3 regions of the Streptomyces sp. SudanB5_2050 genome follow, and region 1 is predicted to be linked to each of the others. Evidence: riboswitches for the same ligand, from Rfam matches in the RefSeq annotation. Region 1 holds a riboswitch; each other region holds the start of a gene.
The links. A riboswitch is a leader RNA that binds a small molecule or an ion and turns the genes downstream of it on or off. The one in region 1 is predicted to bind cobalamin.

Region 1 (6,108 bases):
ACAACAACACTGTGCTCATGCGGGCGCTCCCGGTGGGATGAAGGGCAGTCCTTGCGGCGCGCCGGACTCGATGAGCCGCCACAGCGCGTCCGTGTCCGCGTGGTGTTCGATCAGGTCGCCGAGCCGGTCGAGCTGCTCTTCGCGCAGCGCGGCGAACGAGGTGTCGGGGGCCGGCACGAAGCGGCGGCCCGCGGCGGCGGCCACCTCGCGCAGGAACGCCCGCCGGAAGCCGTCCGACTCCAGCGAGCCGTGCCAGTGCGTGCCCCAGGTCTGGCCGACCCGGCAGCCGTCCAGGAAGGGCTCGCCGCCCGCGACCTCGGCGACCCCGTGGTGGATCTCGTACCCCTCGACCCGCTCGCCGAGGGCCTCGCCCCGTGGCCGGGTGAGGGTCTTCTCGCGGGCGAACCGCACCCGCACGGGCAGCAGTCCGAGCCCGTCCACATTACCGGCCCGCGACTCGACCTCGTCCTCGATGTGCTCGCCGAGCAGCTGGAAGCCGCCGCAGATCCCGAGCACCGGGCGCCCCTCGGCGGCCCGGCGGGCGATCGCGTCCGCGAGCCCCCGCTCCCGCAGCCACCGGAGCGCCCGGACCGTCCCGCGCGTGCCCGGCACGATCACCAGGTCCGCGTCGGACAGCTCCTCCGGCCGGTCCACGAACCGCACCACGACGCCGGGTTCGGCGGCCAGCGCGTCCACGTCGGTGAAGTTGGACATCAGCGGGACCGCGCAGACGGCGGCCCGCAGCACGTCGTCCCCGACCGGTGGCGCGACGACGGACTCCCGCACCGTTCCCCGCAGGGAGACGCGCAGCCCGTCCTCCTCGTCGATGCCGAGCCCGTGCCGGAAGGGCAGGACGCCGTACGTGTGCCGCCCGGTGAGTCCGTGCAGCATCTCCAGACCCGGCTCCAGCAGCGACACGTCGCCCCGGAACTTGTTGACGAGGAACCCGGCGACCAGCGCCTGGTCCTCGGGCGCCAGCAGCGCCACCGTGCCGAAGAAGGAGGCGAAGACGCCGCCGCGGTCGATGTCGCCGACGACGAGGACGGGGAGCCCGGCGCCCCGGGCGATCCCCATGTTCACGATGTCGGTCCGGCGCAGGTTGATCTCGGCCGGACTGCCCGCCCCCTCGCAGATCACCGCGTCATACGTGCCCCGAAGCTCGGCCAGACAGTCCAGCACGGTGCCGAGCAACTGCTGCTGCCGGCCGCCGTGGTAGCCGCGGGCGCTCATCTCGCCGACCGGCTTGCCCAGCAGCACGACCTGGCTGCTGCGCTCACCGCCCGGCTTCAGCAGCACCGGGTTCATCTGCGCGGTCGGCTCCACGCGGCACGCCTGGGCCTGCATGGCCTGCGCCCGCCCGATCTCGGCGCCCTCGCGCGTCACGAACGAGTTGAGGGACATGTTCTGCGCCTTGAACGGCGCCACCTTCACGCCCTGCCGCACCAGCCAGCGGCAGATCCCGGCGGTGACGACGCTCTTGCCGGCGTCGGAGGTGGTGCCGGCGACGAGGAGGCCACCGCTCATGACGTACGTCCCTTCCTGACGATGCCGCGCGCGAGCATCCGCGTGCCCGCGCACACGCCCAGCGCCAGCCAGCCCACGCGCCGGGAGAGCCGGACGGCCCGCTCGATGTCGCCGCGGCCGGCCCGGACGGCGCGTCCCGCCGCCCCGTTGAGGACCGGCCGGTGCTCCACCCGGCCGCCGTAGGAGAGCGTTCCGCCCAGCCGCACCCCGAGGGCGCCCGCGAACGACGCCTCCACGGGCCCGGCGTTGGGGCTCGGGTGCCGTCCGGCGTCGGCGCGCCAGGCCCGCGCGGCACCCCGGGGGCCGCCGCCGGCCACGACGGCCAGGAGGGCGGTCAGCCGGGCGCCCGGCCAGCCCGCGAGGTCGTCGAGCCGGGCCGAGGCCCAGCCGTAGCGGCGGTACCGGGGCGACCTGTGGCCGACCATCGCGTCCAGGGTGTTCACGGCCCGGAAGCCGGCCAGCCCCGGAACTCCGGCCACGGCGCCCCACACCAGGGCGCCCACCACCGCGTCCGAGGTGTTCTCGGCGACGGACTCCACGACGGCCCGGGCGATCCCGTCGGCGTCCAGCGCCTGCGGGTCCCGCCCGCACAGGTGCGGCAGCCGCGCACGGGCCGCCTCCACGTCACCGGCCTCCAGGGCACGGCCGATGGCACCCGCCTCACGGGCGAGCGAGGTGCCGCCGACGACCGACCAGGTGGCGGCGGCGGTCAGCGCGACCGAGGCGGCGGGGGAGCGGCGTACGGCACGGGAGGCGGCCAGCCCGAGGGCGGCGGCGCCACCGGCGCACACGGCGGTGTGCAGCGCGCCCCACCCGCGGTGGTCGCGCCACAGCACCCGTTCCACGGCACCGGCGGCACGGCCGAACGCGGCGACCGGGTGTCCGCGGCGCGGGTCGCCGAGGAGGAGGTCACCGAGGAGGCCGGCGGCGGCGCCGTACGCGAAGACGCGTTCGGCGCGCACGGCTCAACCGGCCGTGGGGAGGGGAAGGCGAAGGGTGTCGCTGGTGAGCCTGGAACGGCAGCCGCGCATGGCGATAGGTCCTCACTCAGGGTGTCCGCGCCCTGGTTCGAAGAGCACGGCGGTGAGAGTTCCTGGCTCCCGGGGATCACTCCCCGGTCACAGTGGCGGGACCGCGCCGGATTCACACCGGGCTTCCTCTCCAGCCGCCGCATTGGCTCCGGCAGTCCACCACGCCCCGCGAACACCCGTCAACTTGCCGTTGACCTGCGAGGGGGGAGTGTGCGAAGGCCCACACACGGAAGGCGTGCGCGGGCGCGGGGGAGTAGTGCGGGGTGGGCGAAAAGGGCGGGGCGCCGGACGGACCCCGAGGTCCGTCCGGCGCCCCCGCACCACGACGTGCGCCGCGCCGGTCCGCCGGCTAGGCGACGATCAGATAGATGCCGTACGCCACCGCCGCCGCGCAGGCCGCGAAGCACGCGTACGCGCCGGTGACCGCGAGGCCGGCGGAGCCGCCCTCGGCGGCGGCCCGCTCCTGGCGGGAGAGGCCGGCGATGCCGAGGGTGAACAGGCCCACCAGGACCACGGTGGCCACGAGGCTGACTCCGAAGACGGAGCCGAGAGCTGCCCAGTCGATGCTCATGGAGGTTCGTTTCCTTCGTACCCGGGGCGCGGGTTCAGACGGTGGTGGTGGCCGAGGGGGCCTTGGGCTCGGACGCCGAGGACGCGACGGCGGCCGCCGGCTCCCCGGTCACGCCCGCCGGGGGCGGGGTCACGGCGGCCATCGCCTGGGTCACCACGCCGGCCGCCTCCGGCTCGTCGTCGACGACGTTGGTGTGGTCGACGACCTCGCGCCGGGAGATCTTCCAGATGGCGGCGCTGGAGACGACCAGGAAGACCGCGACCAGGGCGGTGCCCCAGTCACCCAGACCGCAGACCCACTCGGCGATCGCGGCGACCAGGGCCGCGGCCGGCAGGGTCAGGCCCCAGGCGACGAACATCCGGGTGGCCGTGGACCAGCGGACCACGCCGCCCTTGCGGCCGAGGCCCGCGCCCATCACGGCGCCGGAGACCGAGTGCGTGGTGGACAGGGAGAAGCCGAGGTGCGAGGAGGCCAGGATGACCGTCGCGGCGCTGGTCTGGGCGGCGAAGCCCTGCTGCGGCTGGAGGTCGGTCAGGCCCTTGCCCATGGTGCGGATGATGCGCCAGCCGCCGAGGTAGGTGCCGAGCGCGATGGCGATGCCCGCGGAGAGGATGACCCACATGGGCGGGTCGGAGTCGGGGGCGAGCGCGCCGCCGGCGACCAGGGCGAGGGTGATGATGCCCATCGTCTTCTGGGCGTCGTTGGTGCCGTGGGCCAGCGAGACCAGACCGGCGGAGGCGATCTGCCCGGCGCGGTAGCCCTTCGCGGCGGCCTTGCCGTCGGCCTTGCGGCCGAGCCGGTACGTCAGGCGCGCGCCGAGCATCGCCGCGATGCCCGCGACCAGCGGGGCGGCGATCGCCGGGAGGAGCACCTTGGTGACGAGCACGTCGCCGTGGACCGCGCCGACGCCCGCCGAGGCGATCGCGGCACCGATCAGGCCGCCCATGAGGGCGTGCGAGGAGCTGGACGGGAGTCCGACCAGCCAGGTCAGCAGGTTCCAGAGGATCGCGCCGACCAGGGCGGCGAAGATGACCTCGGGACGGATGCCGGTCTCGTCCACGAGACCCTTGGAGATCGTGTTGGCGACCTCCACGGAGAGGAAGGCGCCGACAAGGTTGAGGACGGCGGACATCGCCACCGCCACCTTGGGCTTGAGCGCACCGGTCGAAATGGTCGTTGCCATCGCGTTGGCGGTGTCGTGGAAACCGTTCGTGAAATCGAACGCGAGAGCGGTCACCACCACAATCGCGAGGATCAGCGAGAAGCTTTCCATTTACCCAGGCAATCGTTCGAGGTCATTGGCTGGACGAACGTAGGTAACCATGGTGAACGGAAGATGAACTGGGCAGGGCGTCGCGGTGACCGGAACCGGGGCCGCCGCCTCCCTCCCCGTGTGCGCTCCGATGCTCTCCGGAGACGTCCCTGGCAGGATCGCCGCGACGCCGGTCGGCGGCGGTCGGAACGGGCCCGGAGCGGGCGGGGAGGAGACGGTGACTGTGACGTATTCGCGGGCCGGACGGGCGGCGGAGCAAGCGGAACCGGAAGAGGAACGGGAGCGGAGGGCGGCCTGGGAGGCGCTCGTCGCCACGGCCCGGCGGACGGTGACGGACGGGCTGGTGGTCGGCACCTCCGGCAACGTCTCGGTCCGGGTCGGCGACACGGTGCTCGTCACCCCTTCGGGTGTGCCCTACGACCGTCTGGCCCCCGAGGACGTCACCGGCGTCGACCTCGACGGCCGGCAGGTGCTCGGCACGCTGGTCCCGACCAGCGAGCTGCCCATGCACCTCGCCGTCTACCGGGCCACCGACGCCCGTGCCGTCGTCCACACCCACGCCGTGCACGCCACGGCCGTCTCGCTGCTCGTCCCCGAGCTGCCCCCGGTCCACTACATGACCGCGGCGCTCGGCGGCCCCGTGCGCGTCGCCCCCTACGCGGCCTACGGCACGGAGGAACTGGCCCGCCACGTGCTCGACGCCCTCGCCGGCCGCACCGGCTGCCTCCTCCAGAACCACGGCACCCTGACCTACGGTGCCTGCCTCGACCAGGCGTACGACCGCACCGCCCAGCTGGAGTGGATGTGCCGGCTGTGGCTGACGGCCTCCTCGGTGCCCGGCCGGTCACCGTCGCTGCTGACCGGGGAGCAGCTGGCCGAGGTGGCCGAACGCCTGGGCGGGTACGGCCAGCGCCCCTGACCCGCGCCGCACGGCCCGCGCCCCCGCCCCCGCCTCGGGCCCGTTGATCCGAACGGGCCCGTCCGCCCGCCGTCCCGGTGGCTTACTCCGGAGCCCCCCGGGAAACTGAAAGGCGTGCGCATCCTCCCCGCGACGGCCGCCGCCGTCACCGCAGCCCTGGCCGCAGGGGCGGCGAGCGTCGCCGCCGGACGGCTCGCCAGCGACGCCGCGCTCAAGGCGCCGCCCGGACGGCCCCTGCCCACCGAGCCGAGGCTCACCGTGCACGGCACGGCCGCCGGACAGATCACCCTCACCCGGGACCTGGCCGCGCTGCGACCGGGCCGCTACGGCCTGGCCGGCGACGGCTCCCACGCGGTCGTCGGCCCGGTCCTCGGCACCGCCGACCACGGCGCCGACACCGTCGTACGCCGACTCGAACGCGTCACCCACGGCACCCTCGGCGCCGGCGACCGGGCCTGGTTCACCCCGAACCTCTACGTCGGCAACCCGGGCACCGCCCTGGACCTCGACTTCGCCGACGTCGAGGTCCCCGGCGAACTCGGCCCCCTCCCGGCCTGGTTCCTGCCCGGCTCCCGCCCGACCTGGGTCATCGCCGTGCACGGCCTGGCCGCCACCCGCGAACACGCCCTCAACCTCATCGCGCCCCTGCACCGCCGCAGCGTCCCGGTGCTCGCCCTGGCCTACCGCGGCGACGTCGGCGCCCCGCCCTCGCCGGACGGCCTGCACCACTTCGGCGAGACCGAGTGGCGCGATCTCGACGCGGCCGTCCGCTACGCCGTGGACCACGGCG
Region 2 (6,108 bases), 520 kb from region 1:
CGTCCGCTGTTCGCGGAGGACGGCTCCCCGACGCCGATCGCCGAACTCGCGCCGGGCACCTGGTACCTGGCCGTCGAGCAGCGGGGCGCCAACCTGGTCGCGCAGACGCAGGACGGCCGTCGCGGTGTCCTCCAGGACACCTCCGGCATCCAGCGCGGCTGACCGCGCGGACCGTCCGTTCGACGTCGACGGCCCCCCGCCCACCGGAGTCTCCGGGGCGGGGGGCCGTCGGCGTACCGGACGCCGCAGGTTTCATACAGGCATTCGAGGCCAGACGGAAGTCATGTCCCCTCGAACTCGCAGTGGTTCCAGCGCCGGGACGGCCGTCGCGGTCGTCGCCGACATCATGGCCGGCGTCCTCGGGCTGTGGATCCTCATGTACCTGTTGGAAGCCAACCGAGCCAACGATCTGGTGCAGTTCGTCCACGAGGTGGCCGACGTGCTCGCCGGCTGGTCGCGCGACCTGTTCACCTTCGACGAGGCGTGGGCCCGCGTCGTCGCCGGTTACGGCCTGGCCGCCGTGGTCTACCTGTTCGTCGGCCATGCGATCGCGGGCCGTCTGGGCCGCCGTTGACGCCTCGCGGCGCCCGGCGCCTAGACGCAGCAGTCCGGGTCGAGTCCCCTCGGCAGGCGGTCGCCGGAGAAGACCTGGCAGGTGGCCTCGTGGCCGCCCAGCGCGGCGACGGCGAGGAGCAGTGAGCCGGCGGTCCAGGTGGTGAGTTCGCGCGGCCATATGGCGTCGTCGTCGAAGACGTAGCCCGTCCAGTACAGGCCGCTGTCCGCGTCCCGCAGGTGCTGGATCGACTGGAGGATCTCCAGGGCGTGGTCGGACTCGCCGACCGCCCACAGAGCGAGGGCCAGTTCGGCCGACTCGCCGCCGGTCACCCACGGGTTGGGCACGACGCAGCGCACGCCGAGGCCGGGGACGACGAAGCGGTCCCAGCTCTCCGCGATGCGGGACCGGGCCTCGGTGCCGGTCAGCGCGCCGCCCAGCACCGGGTAGTACCAGTCCATCGAGTAGCGGCCCTTGTCCAGGAACCGCTCCGGGTGGCGTCGGATGGCGTGCCGCAGCGCACCGGCCGCCAGCTCCCAGTCGGGCTGCGGCTCTTCGCGCTGTTCGGCGATGGCCAGGGCGCAGCGCAGCGCGTGGTGGACGGAGGAGCTTCCGGTCAGCAGCGCGTCCGCGGTGTCCGTGCCGTCGTCGTCGCGGCGCCAGCCGATCTGTCCGCCGGGCTGCTGGAGGCGCAGGACGAACGCGATCGCCGCGTGGACGACGGGCCACATCCGGTCGAGGAAGGTGTCGTCGCCGGTGGCCAGGTAGTGGTGCCAGGCGCCGACGGCGACGTAGGCGACGAAGTTGGTCTCGCGGCCCCGGTCGGTGACGTCGTCGTGGGCGCCGTCGGCGTAGGCGGCGTACCAGGAGCCGTCCTGGTTCTGGTGGCGGGCCAGCCAGGTGTAGGCGCGCTCGGCGGCCTCGTGCTCGCCGGCCGCGTCCAGGGCCATCGCCGCCTCGATGTGGTCCCAGGGGTCGAGGTGGTGGCCGCGGAACCAGGGGATGGCGCCGTCCTCCTGCTGCACGGCGAGGATGCCGCGGACGGTGGCCGCGGCCTGTTCGGCGGTGAGGACGCCGGGCAGGACGAGGTGTTCGGTGCGGGGGGTGCGGGGCGCCCGGGACGAGGTCACGCGGCGTCCACCGGCGGCAGGTGCGGCTTGGTGGCGTAGGCCACGAAGCTCTTGCCGATCAGCGGGTTCAGCGCCTGCTCGGCGACCCGGGTCGCCAGCGGCTTCTTCATGATGTCCCAGACCAGCAGCTTGTGGTACGCCCGCACCGGCAGCGCCTTGTCGTTGTCGACGCCGAAGGCGCACTTCAGCCACCAGTACGGCGAGTGCAACGCGTGCGCGTGGTGGGTGCCGTAGGGCTTGAGGCCGGCCTCGCGGATGCGGGCGAGGAGCTGGTCGGCCTTGTAGATGCGGATGTGGCCGCCCTCGACCTCGTGGTAGGCGTCGGAGAGGGTCCAGCAGACCTTCTCGGGGCCGTAGCGGGGCACGGTGATCGCGATGCGTCCGCCGGGCTTGAGGACGCGGACCATCTCGGCGAGGACGCCCTTGTCGTCGTGGATGTGCTCCATCACCTCGGAGATGATGACGACGTCGAAGGACTCGTCCGGGAAGGGCAGGGCGAGGGCGTCGCCCTCCATCGCGGTGGCGGTGGCGCCGGCCGGGGCCTCGCCGGCCTCCTCCATCGCCGCGAACCACTTGGCGACCTCGCGGATCTCCTCGGCGTTCTGGTCCAGGGCGACGACCCGGGCGCCGCGCCGGTAGCACTCGAAGGCGTGCCGGCCGGCGCCGCAGCCGAGGTCCAGGACGCGGTCGCCGGGGGCGAGCGGGAACCGGGAGAAGTCGACGGTCAGCACGTGGCCCTGCTTTCGGGGTAGACGCCGGTGTCACTGGTGTCGCGGTGGGCGCCGCGGTCGCCGGTCGGGGCCGCGGCGGGGGTGGCCCCGGGGGCGGTGGCCGAGGGGCCGATGGCCTCGCGGTAGCGGGCTGCCGTGCCCTCGGCGGCGCGGGCCCAGGTGAAGTGCCGCAGGACGCGGGCGCGTCCGGCCGTGCCGAGCCGGGCCCGCAGTTCGCGGTCGCCGAGCAGCCGGTTCAGTCCGGCGGCCAGGGCGCCCGCGTCGCCCGGCGGCACCGCGAGGCAGGTCTCGCCGTCGGGTCCGGCGACCTCCGGGACGGCACCGCCGGTGGTGGCGAGGAGCGCCGTGCCGGTCGCCATGGCCTCGGCGGCGGGCAGCGAGAACCCCTCGTACAGGGAGGGCACGCAGGCGACCTCGGCCGAGCGCACCAGGTCGACCAGTTCGGCGTCGGTGATGCCCTTGACGAAGTCGACGGCGCCTTCGAGGCCGTACCGCTCGATCGCCTGGGCGACCGGTCCCTCGGCGGGCCGCTTGCCGACGACGACGAGGTGGGCGGCGGGCTGCTCGGTGCGCACCTTGGCGAGCGCCTCGACGAGGAAGACCAGGCCCTTGAGGGGCACGTCCGCGCTGGACGTGGTCACGATCCGGCCCGGCACCTTCGGCACCGACGGGTCGGGCGAGAACAGGTCGGTGTCGGCGCCGATGTGGACGACGTGGACGCGGTCGCCGCGTACGCCGAGGTGGTCGACGATCTCCTGGCGGGAGGTGCCGGAGACGGTGAGCACGGACGGCAGGCGGCGGGCGACGCGCTTCTGCATGCGGGTGAAGGCGTACCAGCGGCGCACCGAGTACCGGCGCTTCCAGCCGTCGGCGGCGTCGAGTTCGAGCTGCCGGTCGACGGTGATGGGGTGGTGGATGGTGGTGACGAGGGGCGCGCCCACGTCGCCGAGCAGCCCGTACCCCAGTGTCTGGTTGTCGTGGACGACGTCGAAGTCGCCGCGGCGGGCGCGCAGGTGGCGGCGGGCCCGCAGGGAGAAGGTCAGCGGCTCGGGGAAGCCGCCGGTCCACATGGTGCCGACCTCCAGCGCGTCGATCCAGTCGCGGTACTCGTCGCGCTTCGGGGTGCGGAAGGGGTCGGGCTGGCGGTAGAGGTCGAGGCTGGGCAGCTCGGTGAGGGAGAGCCGGTCGCCGAGGCCGTGGTCCGGGCCGTCGTCGAGCACGGGGTAGGGCTGGGAGCCGATCACCTCGACCCGGTGGCCGAGGCGGGCCAGTTCGCGGGAGAGGTGGCGGACGTAGACGCCCTGGCCGCCGCAGAACGGGTTCCCCTTGTAGGTGAGGAGCGCGATGCGGAGCGGTCGCAAGCCGTCGGCGGCGGGCTCCGGACGGGGACCCGTCCGACTGGCCTCAGCGGTCACCCTGGGCCCCCTTCTCACTGCACTGTCCCGCGACCCTATGCCGGGACGTTAATCTAGAACAAGTTTCAGACTTGATCGTTCAGAGGCTCCGAATCTACCGGCAGGTAGGGACGCTGTGACGAGTGGATCAGGTGATTCACGCCACGGCCCGCCCGGGTGCCGGACACCCTGCCGGGCCGGACGACGGGGAGAAGGTGACCGAGGTGGACAATCCGGAAGCGGTCGCGCCCCCTCCGGGGCACCGTTCCGCCGCCCCGCCCCTGACCGAACGGCAGCGCGAGCGGCGCCGCCGCATCCTGCACGCGACCGCCCGGCTCGCCTGCCGGGGCGGTTTCGAGGCGGTGCAGATGCGGGAGGTCGCGGAGTCCTCGCAGGTCGCCCTCGGCACGCTCTACCGCTACTTCCCGTCCAAGGTGCACCTGCTGGTGGCCACCATGCAGGACCAGTTGGAGCAGTTGCACGCGACGCTGCGCAGGAACCCGCCGGGTGGCGAGACGGCCGCGGACCGGGTGGCGCGGACCCTGATGCGGGCCTTCGGCGCGCTGCAACGCGAGCCGCGACTGGCCGAGGCGATGGCGCGCGCCCTGACCTTCGCCGACCGCAGCGTCTCCCCGGAGGTCGACCAGGTCTCGCGCCGGACCACGGCGATCATCCTGGACGCCGTGGGCGGTCCGGAGAACCCGACGGCCGCGCAGTTGTCGGCGGTCCGGGTCATCGAGCACACCTGGCACTCGACCCTGATCGCCTGGCTGTCCGGCCGCGCGTCGATCGCGCAGGTGGGGGTGGACATCGAGACGGTGTGCCGGCTGATCGACGTGACGGGGGCCGGGGAGCCCGTCGCGGCGGGCGGCGGGGAGCGTGAGCGGGCGCACGGTTCCGGGCCGGTTGCCTCCGGGTAAAGTGGCCGCGTCGTCATCACACCCGTACGGGGGGAAGCCGGTGCAATTCCGGCGCTGACCCGCAACCGTGAGCCACTCGCCGAGCCCCTGGACGCTCCGGGTGGTGAGCCGGACTGCCCCGCGCGGACGTGACCGGCTCACGTGCCCGGCACCCGCCGGCGCACGGGCACCGTCGAGGCATACGGGGCCGAGCCGCCCGGGAGTGCCCGTGCTGCCCGACCCCGCGCAGGGAAAGGCACCCGCCGCTCATGAACGTCCGCCGTCGCAGCAGCGCCGCGGCTCTGGCCGCCATAGCCGTGATCGGCGCCGCCGCCGCGCCCGCGGTCGCCGCCGACCCGTCGCCGTCCACGTCGTCGTCCGCCCCGTCCGGCAAGTCCGGCGGCACCGACGGCCTGTACGGGTCCGCCGATCCCCAGTACGACGGCGTCTGGCGGCAGTCCCTCGCGCTGCTCGCGCAGGACACGGCGGGCGTGATCCCCTCGTCGTCGGCCGTGAAGTGGCTCACCGACCAGCAGTGCGACAACGGCGCCTTCGCCCCCTTCCGCGCCGACCCGGCCAAGGCGTGCGACGCCAAGACCATGGTCGACACCAACAGCACGGCCGCCGCCGTCCAGGCGCTGTGGGCCGTCGGCGGGCACGGCGACGCCGTCGAGGAGGCCCTCGGCTGGCTGAAGTCCGTGCAGAACGCGGACGGCGGCTGGGGCTACACCCCCGGCAGCCCCAGCGAGGCCAACTCCACCTCCGTCGTCATCGGCGCCCTCGCCGCCACCGAGACCGACCCGGGCACCGTGAAGAAGGGCGGCAAGTCCCCGTACGACGCCCTGCTGGCGGCCGCCCTGCCCTGCGCCGGGGACGGCGGCGCCTTCGGGTACCCGGACCAGGACGGCAAGCCGGTCGCCAACGCGGACGCGACCGCGGCGGGCGTGCTCGGCGCGCTCGGCAAGGGCCTGGTCGCCGAGGCCGGCGAGAAGACCGCCGACGCCACCTGCACGGCCTCGGACGAGCCCACCCGCGAGCAGGCCGCCGCGAACGGCGCCGCCTACCTCGCCGGCGCCCTCGCGAAGGACGGGCACCTCACGTCCGCCCTCGGCGGCTCCGCCGAGCAGCCCGACTACGGCAACACCGCCGACGCGGTCGTCGCGCTCGCCGCGCAGGGCGGCAAGGACAAGGCGGCGAAGCCGCTGGCCTGGCTGGAGAAGAACGCCGCGAAGTGGGCCGGGGAGAGCGGCCCGGCCGCCTACGCCCAGCTGATCCTCGCCGCGCACGCCACGGGCACCGACCCGCGCGACTTCGGCGGCACGGACCTGGTGGCGGCGCTGAACGCGACCGGGCCGGCCCCGCAGGGGGTGTCGGCCGAGGACTCCGCGACCGCGAGCGACG
Region 3 (6,108 bases), 1.4 Mb from region 1:
GCGTCGCTTCAGCGCGTCCAGCAAGTGGACGCCGTCGCGGCCACGGACCGGCAGCTTCCCGGAGTGGACGCCGGAGACTCCGACCGAGAAGCCGGTGGCGAAGACCAGGCAGTCGAGTGCGTACTCGGTGTCGCCCACCACGACACCGTGCTCGGTCATCCGCTCGATGCCGTGCGTGTCCGCGGTGTCGACCAGGGTGACGTTGTCGCGGTTGAACGTCTGCAGATAGGTGTCGGAGAACGTGGGGCGCTTGCAGGCGTACCGGTACCAGGGCTTGAGCTTCTCCGCGGTGTCCGCGTCGGCGACGATCCGCTCGACGCGGGCGCGGACCTCGTTCATCTTCCGCGCGTCCGCGACCTCGTAGGCCGCTTCGTACGCCTGCCGGTCCGCGGGGCGGCGGAAGCTCGGCAGGAGTTTCTCCAGCAGGCCGGCCGTCTCGGTCCACCGGTCCGCCACCAGGTCGTGCTCCACGGTCTCGCCGGAGACGATGCGCAGGAAGTTGTCGCGGCGTTCGCGCGCCCAGCCGTCGTGATCGGCGCCCACGTCCCGCGCGGTGGTACGCCGGTTGGCGCGCACGTCCACGGTGGAGGGGGTGCGCTGGAAGACGTAGACGTGCCCCGCGTCCTCGGCGAGCTTCGGGATGACCTGGACGCCGGTGGCGCCCGTGCCGACGACGCCGACGCGTTTGTCCGCCAGGCCGGTCAGACCTCCGTCCGGGGTCCCGCCGGTGTAGCCGTAGTCCCAGCGCGACGTGTGGAAGGTGTGCCCCTGGAAGTTCTCGATGCCGGGGATGCCGGGGAGTTTCAGCTCGGTGAGGGTGCCGGTCGCCGTGATGACGTACGTGGCGCGGAACTCGTCGCCGCGGTCGGTCGTCACGAGCCAGTTCCGCGCGTTGTCGTCCCAGGTCAAGGACGTCACGGACGTCGAGAAGAGGGCGTCGGCGCCGAGGTCGAACTTCTCCGCGATCCGTACCGCGTGGCGGCGGATCTCCTCCCCGGGGGCGTACTTCCACTCCGGGACGTAGCCGGTCTCGTCGAGCATCGGCAGATACACGTGGGACTCGATGTCGCAGTGGATGCCCGGGTACCGGTTCCAGTACCAGGTTCCGCCGAAGTCACCGCCCTTCTCCACGATCCGGACCCGCCGTACGCCCTGCTGACGCAACCGCGCGCCCGCCAGGATGCCGCCGAATCCCCCACCGACGACGGCGACGTCCACGTCGTCCCGCAGGGGTTCGCGCGCTTCTGTCGCCACCGCATACGGATCGTCGGCGTAGTAGCCGTACTCGGCGTCGGCGGCGAGGTACTGCCGAGTGCCGTCGGGGCGTACGCGCCGCTCCCTCTCCACCCGGTAGCGCCGCCTCAACTCGGCCGGCGCCTCGGGGGAAGTTGCATCCGGATACGTCATGTGGGGGGACCTCTGTCCTTCCGGTTCGGTGCGAGGGAGTCGCGCTCGGTCCGGCAAAAGCACGGCGGTACTGCGGACTTGAGCCAGCGTGCACTACCGTAGCAACAACCGGACAGCACTGTCCGGATGCGATGCGGACAGCTTCCGCAAATTTTCGGACAGGAAGAGTGACCCCCATGCGACGACTCCCGATCCGATCCCTCACCGGCCTCGCCGCGATCGGCCTGCTGGCCGTCACCGGCTGCGGCGGGGACACCCGCGCCGGCGGCCCGCATGACGCCGCCGCCACCGGCGCGGGCCGGACCATCCGCGCCCAGGAGGTGATGCGGCTGACCGAGGCGCACCCCGAGACGGGCATGACCCTGCTCGAGGGCCCCACCTTCGACGCGAACGGCGCACTGGTCGTCGTCGACGTCACGGCTCCGGCCGGCAAGCCCAAGGTGCTGCGCGTCGACGTGAGGAAGAAGACCTCGCGCCCGCTCCACACCGACGATCGCGGCGCCTACACCTCGGCCCAGTACAGCCCCTACGACGGGCGCATCTACCTCACCGACTTCTCCCACGGCGAGATCGTCAGCCTGGCACCCGACGGGAGCGACCCGCGGACCTTCTTCTCCGGCCGGGTCGACGGAGCCCCGATGAACCCCGACGACCTCGCCTTCGACCAGGACGGCGACCTGTACATCAGCGACTCGCGCGGCATGTCGGAGGGAGAAGCAGTCGGGCGCGTGGTGCGCATCGACCGCGAGGGGAGGAACGCCACCGTCCTGGCGGGTGGACTGGCGGCCCCGAACGGCATCTCGTTCGACTCCGAGTACCGCGGCCTGTGGGTCAGCGAACTCACCCAGAACCGTGTGTCCTACCTGCTGCTCGACGACCGAGGCGGTGTCGCCTCACAGCACACGGCCATCCGGGTGGACGGCGGCATCGCCCAGACCGACTCGATCGCCGTCGACGCGGACGGCAACCTCTACCAGGCCCTGCACGGCCGGCCCGCCATGGCGGTGTACGACCGCCACGGGGAACGCCTGGCGACCGTCGAGGTCCCCGCCCGCGCCGCCGACGGGCTCGAATCGGCGACCAACGTGGCCATCACGCCCGGAGGGACCAAGGCGTACATGACCGTCAGCGGGCCGGCCGGAGGGTACCTGTACTCCTTCGACGCGCCGGCGGAAGGCGTCCGTCAGTCCAACGGCGGCTGACCGCGCTGTTCACTCGCCGAAGGGGCGCACCGGTCCCACCTCGACACCGAGGAGTCGCCAGGCCGCCATCGCCCGGCGTTCCCGCAGCTCACGGGTGGGGCCGATGACGGCACCCGAGACCATGGCGACGGCGATCATGAGGTCGTCCTTCGCCGTGGCCAGGCGGTGGCCGTCCGGCAACCGCGCCCGCAGCGCCCGCTCGACCCGGGCCGCCAGGCCCGCGGCGTACTCGGGGACGGCGGAACCACCGGCCGCTCCGTCGGCGTGCAGCAGACTGATGAAGGCCGCCGACTCGGTCTGGTGCCAGGTCAGGACACCGAGGAGCTGGGCGATGTCCATGTCCGGCGCCGCCGCCGCCTGTTCGATCTGACGGACGTTCTCGTCCAGGACCGCCGTGGCGACGGCCGCCCGGTCGGGAAAGTGCCGGTAGAGAACCCCCTGTCCCACGCCGGCCCGGCGCGCGATCGCGGACATGGGTGCGTCGAGGCCGTGCTCGGCGTAGATCTCGCGCGCGGCGGCGACGAGGGCGGCCCGGTTGCGCGCGGCGACCCGGGGCCCGTCATTGGCGGGCCGTCGCTCGTCGGGCGGGGATGGCTGGGTCACCCCCAGAGCGTATCGCCCGAGCACGGTGCCCCCCCCCTGGCCCCCGCCCCCCTGCATCGCCCTGCCCCGCTGCCGTGTCGCCGGTCAGCGGTGGCTCACGAGGCTCCGTCGAGGACCTGGCGCAGTCGATGCGCGAACTCGTCCGGCTTCCCGGGATAGCCGAACTCCCCGTCGCAGAAACCGCCGTGATGGCTCGGGAACACCGTCACCCGCTGCCCGAGCAGCTCGGCGATCGCGACGGAGGTGCGTCCGGTCAGCGTGTCGCCGGTCTCCTCGCCCACGGCGATCACGACGCGGGTGGGCGCGGCGGCGATCGCGTCGGTGTCCGGCCGGTAGCCGCTGACCGCCCACGACCGGTCGGACAGCAGCGGATCGTCGCGCGAGCCGTCGTCCTCGACGGGCATCCCGATCGCGGCGGGATCCGCCTCCGCCTGGGCGAAGTACGCGTCGGTGAACTCGCCCCGCCAGGAGGTCATGGCCACGAACGCGGCCATCCCGGCGCCCCACCCCCGCTTCTCGTAGGTCTCCCGGACCCCGGCCCGCGCCCGCTCGGCCGCCGAACGGTCCGGTGTCAGGGTGATGAGCGGCGGTTCGTGCGCGACCAGTGTGGTCACGTCCTCGGGGTACCTCTCCACGACCGCGAGCGCGGTGACCGCTCCGCCGCTGCTGGCGAACATCTCCACCGGCCCGGCTCCCAGCGCCTCGACGACGGCGTGCACGTCGGCGGCTTGGGTCTGCGGCGTGTGGTCGACCCGCCCGTCCCTGCGCGTGCTGCGGCCGAGGCCGCGCGGGTCGTACGTGACCACGGTCCGCTCGGGGAAGCGTGCGGCGAGTGCGGCGAAGCCGGTGGCGTCCATGGGCTGCCCGATCATGAACAACGGCGGACGTCCGTCCGTGGTCGGCAGCGGTCCGCGGACGTCGTGGACGAGGTCCGCGCCGGCGGTCTCGAGTGTGTGGGTCTTCATACCTGTGCAGACCGGTCCCGCCCCGAAAACTCATCGGGGCACCTCCGGACCGTCCCCGTACGTCGTGGTAGCTTCCAGACGCCAGTCGAACTCGTGAACGCGGCGACGCGTGCACGGGTCAGGGAATCCGGTGAGAGTCCGGAACTGACGCGCAGCGGTGAGGGCGACGGGCGGGGCAGCAGCCACTGGACGACGGTCACGGCCGGGGTCCGGGAAGGCGCCTCGTCCGGGTGACCCCGAGTCCGAAGACCTGCTGGCACCCGACCGTCCGCACGGACCCCGCGTATGGGTCCCGACGTTGAGAAAGCCGGCACTGTGCGCCTGTCACGTCCCTCTCGCCGTTCCCTTCTGCTCCTGACCGGGCTGCTGCTGCTCACCGCGTGCGGTTCCGGCACCGGCTCGCCGGGCGAGTCCGCCGCCGACGGGGCGGGGGCCGTCACGTTCGACAACTGCGGGCGCGAGGTGACGGTCGCGGCTCCACCGAGGCGTGCCGTGTCCCTGAACCAGGGCACCACCGAGATCCTCCTCTCCCTCGGCCTGGCCGACCGCATGGCCGGGACCGCCACCTGGACCGACCCGGTCATGGACGGACTGCGGGGGGCCGACGCGAAGGTCCCCCGGCTCGCCGACGACCAGCCGTCGTTCGAGCGGGTCCTCGACAGCGAGCCGGACTTCGTGGCCGCCTCCTTCGCCTCCACCCTGGGCAAGGGCGGAGTGGCCACCCGCGAGCAGTTCGAGAAGCTCGGCGTGCCGACGTACCTGTCGCCCTCCGACTGCGAGGGCAAGGACAACAGCGGCGACGGTGACGGCTCGCGGACGGCGCCGCTGACCATGGAGACGGTCTACCGCGAGGTGCGGGAACTCGCCCGGGTCTTCGGGGTGGAGGACCGCGGTGAGAAGCTGGTCTCCGGGCTGAAGAGCCGGGTCGCGAAGGCCACGTCCGGGATCCGCGCCGGGAACACCACCGTCCTGTACTGGTTCGCGAACCAGGAGTCCCCCTACATGGCGGGCTGCTGCGGCGCGCCCGGCATCGTCACCCGCGCGCTCGGCGCCGAGAACGTCTTCGACGACAGCACGCGGGAATGGCCGCAGATCAACTGGGAGACCGTGGCCGACCGCGACCCCGATGTCCTGGTCCTCGGTGACCTCACCCGCAAGTCGCAGACCGCCGAGTCCGCCGCGAAGAAGATCGCCTTCCTGGAGTCGAATCCCGTGACGAGGAACATGACGGCCGTGCGGGAGAAGCGGTACGTGCTGCTCAGCGGGCAGGCCATGAATCCGACGATCCGCACCGTGGAGGGCGTGGAGAAGGTGGCCACGGCACTGCGCCGGTACGGGCTCGACCGATGACCACTCCCCTGCGGTCCTCCCCGGTCCGCCCGGCGTGCGGCGCGGCGGGTGGGCTGCGCCTCGCGGCCGGCCTCGGCAGCGGGCTGGCGGTGCTCGCCGTGTCCGTCGCCGTGGCCGTCACCATCGGCCCGGCCGACATCGGAGTGGGCGACGCCTGGTCCGTGGTCGCCTCCCGTCTGGGCTGGGCCACGACCGATCTCACACCGATCCGCGAGGGCATCGTCTGGAATCTCCGGCTGCCGCGCACCCTCCTCGCGGCGGTGTGCGGGGCCGGACTCGCGGTGTGCGGCGCGGTGATGCAGTCCCTGCTGCGCAATCCGCTCGCCGACCCCTTCGTCCTGGGCGTCTCCTCCGGGGCGTCGACCGGCGCGGTGGCCGTGATCGTGCTCGGCGCCGGCGGCGGTGTCCTGTCCGTCTCCGGCGGCGCCTTCGTGGGTGCCCTGGGCTCGTTCGCGCTGGTGCTACTCCTCAGCCATACGCTCGGCGGGACGACGGACCGCGTGGTGCTCTCCGGAGTGGCGGCGATGCAGCTGTTCTCCGCCCTGACGTCGTTCGTCGTCACGACGGCGGCCGACGCGGAG

Region 2: it holds a riboswitch for cobalamin, as region 1 does, so the genes downstream of both, ACFZP7_RS11145 (prenyltransferase/squalene oxidase repeat-containing protein) here and ACFZP7_RS08775 (cobalamin biosynthesis protein) in region 1, are expected to answer to the same signal.
Region 3: it holds a riboswitch for cobalamin, as region 1 does, so the genes downstream of both, ACFZP7_RS02185 (ABC transporter substrate-binding protein) here and ACFZP7_RS08775 (cobalamin biosynthesis protein) in region 1, are expected to answer to the same signal.

The regions. Positions count from the first base shown of each region.
Region 1 covers NZ_OZ186760.1:1,960,134-1,966,241, reverse strand. The annotation lists gene cobN (cobaltochelatase subunit CobN) at 1-19, opposite strand, end outside; gene ACFZP7_RS08780 (cobyric acid synthase) at 16-1,524, opposite strand; gene ACFZP7_RS08775 (cobalamin biosynthesis protein) at 1,521-2,486, opposite strand; cobalamin riboswitch at 2,591-2,732, opposite strand; gene ACFZP7_RS08770 (hypothetical protein) at 2,905-3,126, opposite strand; gene ACFZP7_RS08765 (inorganic phosphate transporter) at 3,161-4,399, opposite strand; gene ACFZP7_RS08760 (class II aldolase/adducin family protein) at 4,623-5,318, shown strand; gene ACFZP7_RS08755 (S9 family peptidase) at 5,433-6,108, shown strand, end outside.
Region 2 covers NZ_OZ186760.1:2,484,839-2,490,946, forward strand. The annotation lists gene ACFZP7_RS11115 (DUF5336 domain-containing protein) at 1-162, shown strand, start outside; gene ACFZP7_RS11120 (hypothetical protein) at 284-574, shown strand; gene ACFZP7_RS11125 (prenyltransferase) at 595-1,683, opposite strand; gene ACFZP7_RS11130 (class I SAM-dependent methyltransferase) at 1,680-2,414, opposite strand; gene ACFZP7_RS11135 (glycosyltransferase family 4 protein) at 2,408-3,829, opposite strand; gene ACFZP7_RS11140 (TetR family transcriptional regulator) at 4,024-4,728, shown strand; cobalamin riboswitch at 4,719-4,869, shown strand; gene ACFZP7_RS11145 (prenyltransferase/squalene oxidase repeat-containing protein) at 4,977-6,108, shown strand, end outside.
Region 3 covers NZ_OZ186760.1:576,897-583,004, forward strand. The annotation lists gene ACFZP7_RS02165 (flavin-containing monooxygenase) at 1-1,407, opposite strand, end outside; gene ACFZP7_RS02170 (SMP-30/gluconolactonase/LRE family protein) at 1,584-2,609, shown strand; gene ACFZP7_RS02175 (TetR family transcriptional regulator) at 2,619-3,212, opposite strand; gene ACFZP7_RS02180 (alpha/beta fold hydrolase) at 3,308-4,177, opposite strand; cobalamin riboswitch at 4,243-4,450, shown strand; gene ACFZP7_RS02185 (ABC transporter substrate-binding protein) at 4,493-5,527, shown strand; gene ACFZP7_RS02190 (FecCD family ABC transporter permease) at 5,524-6,108, shown strand, end outside.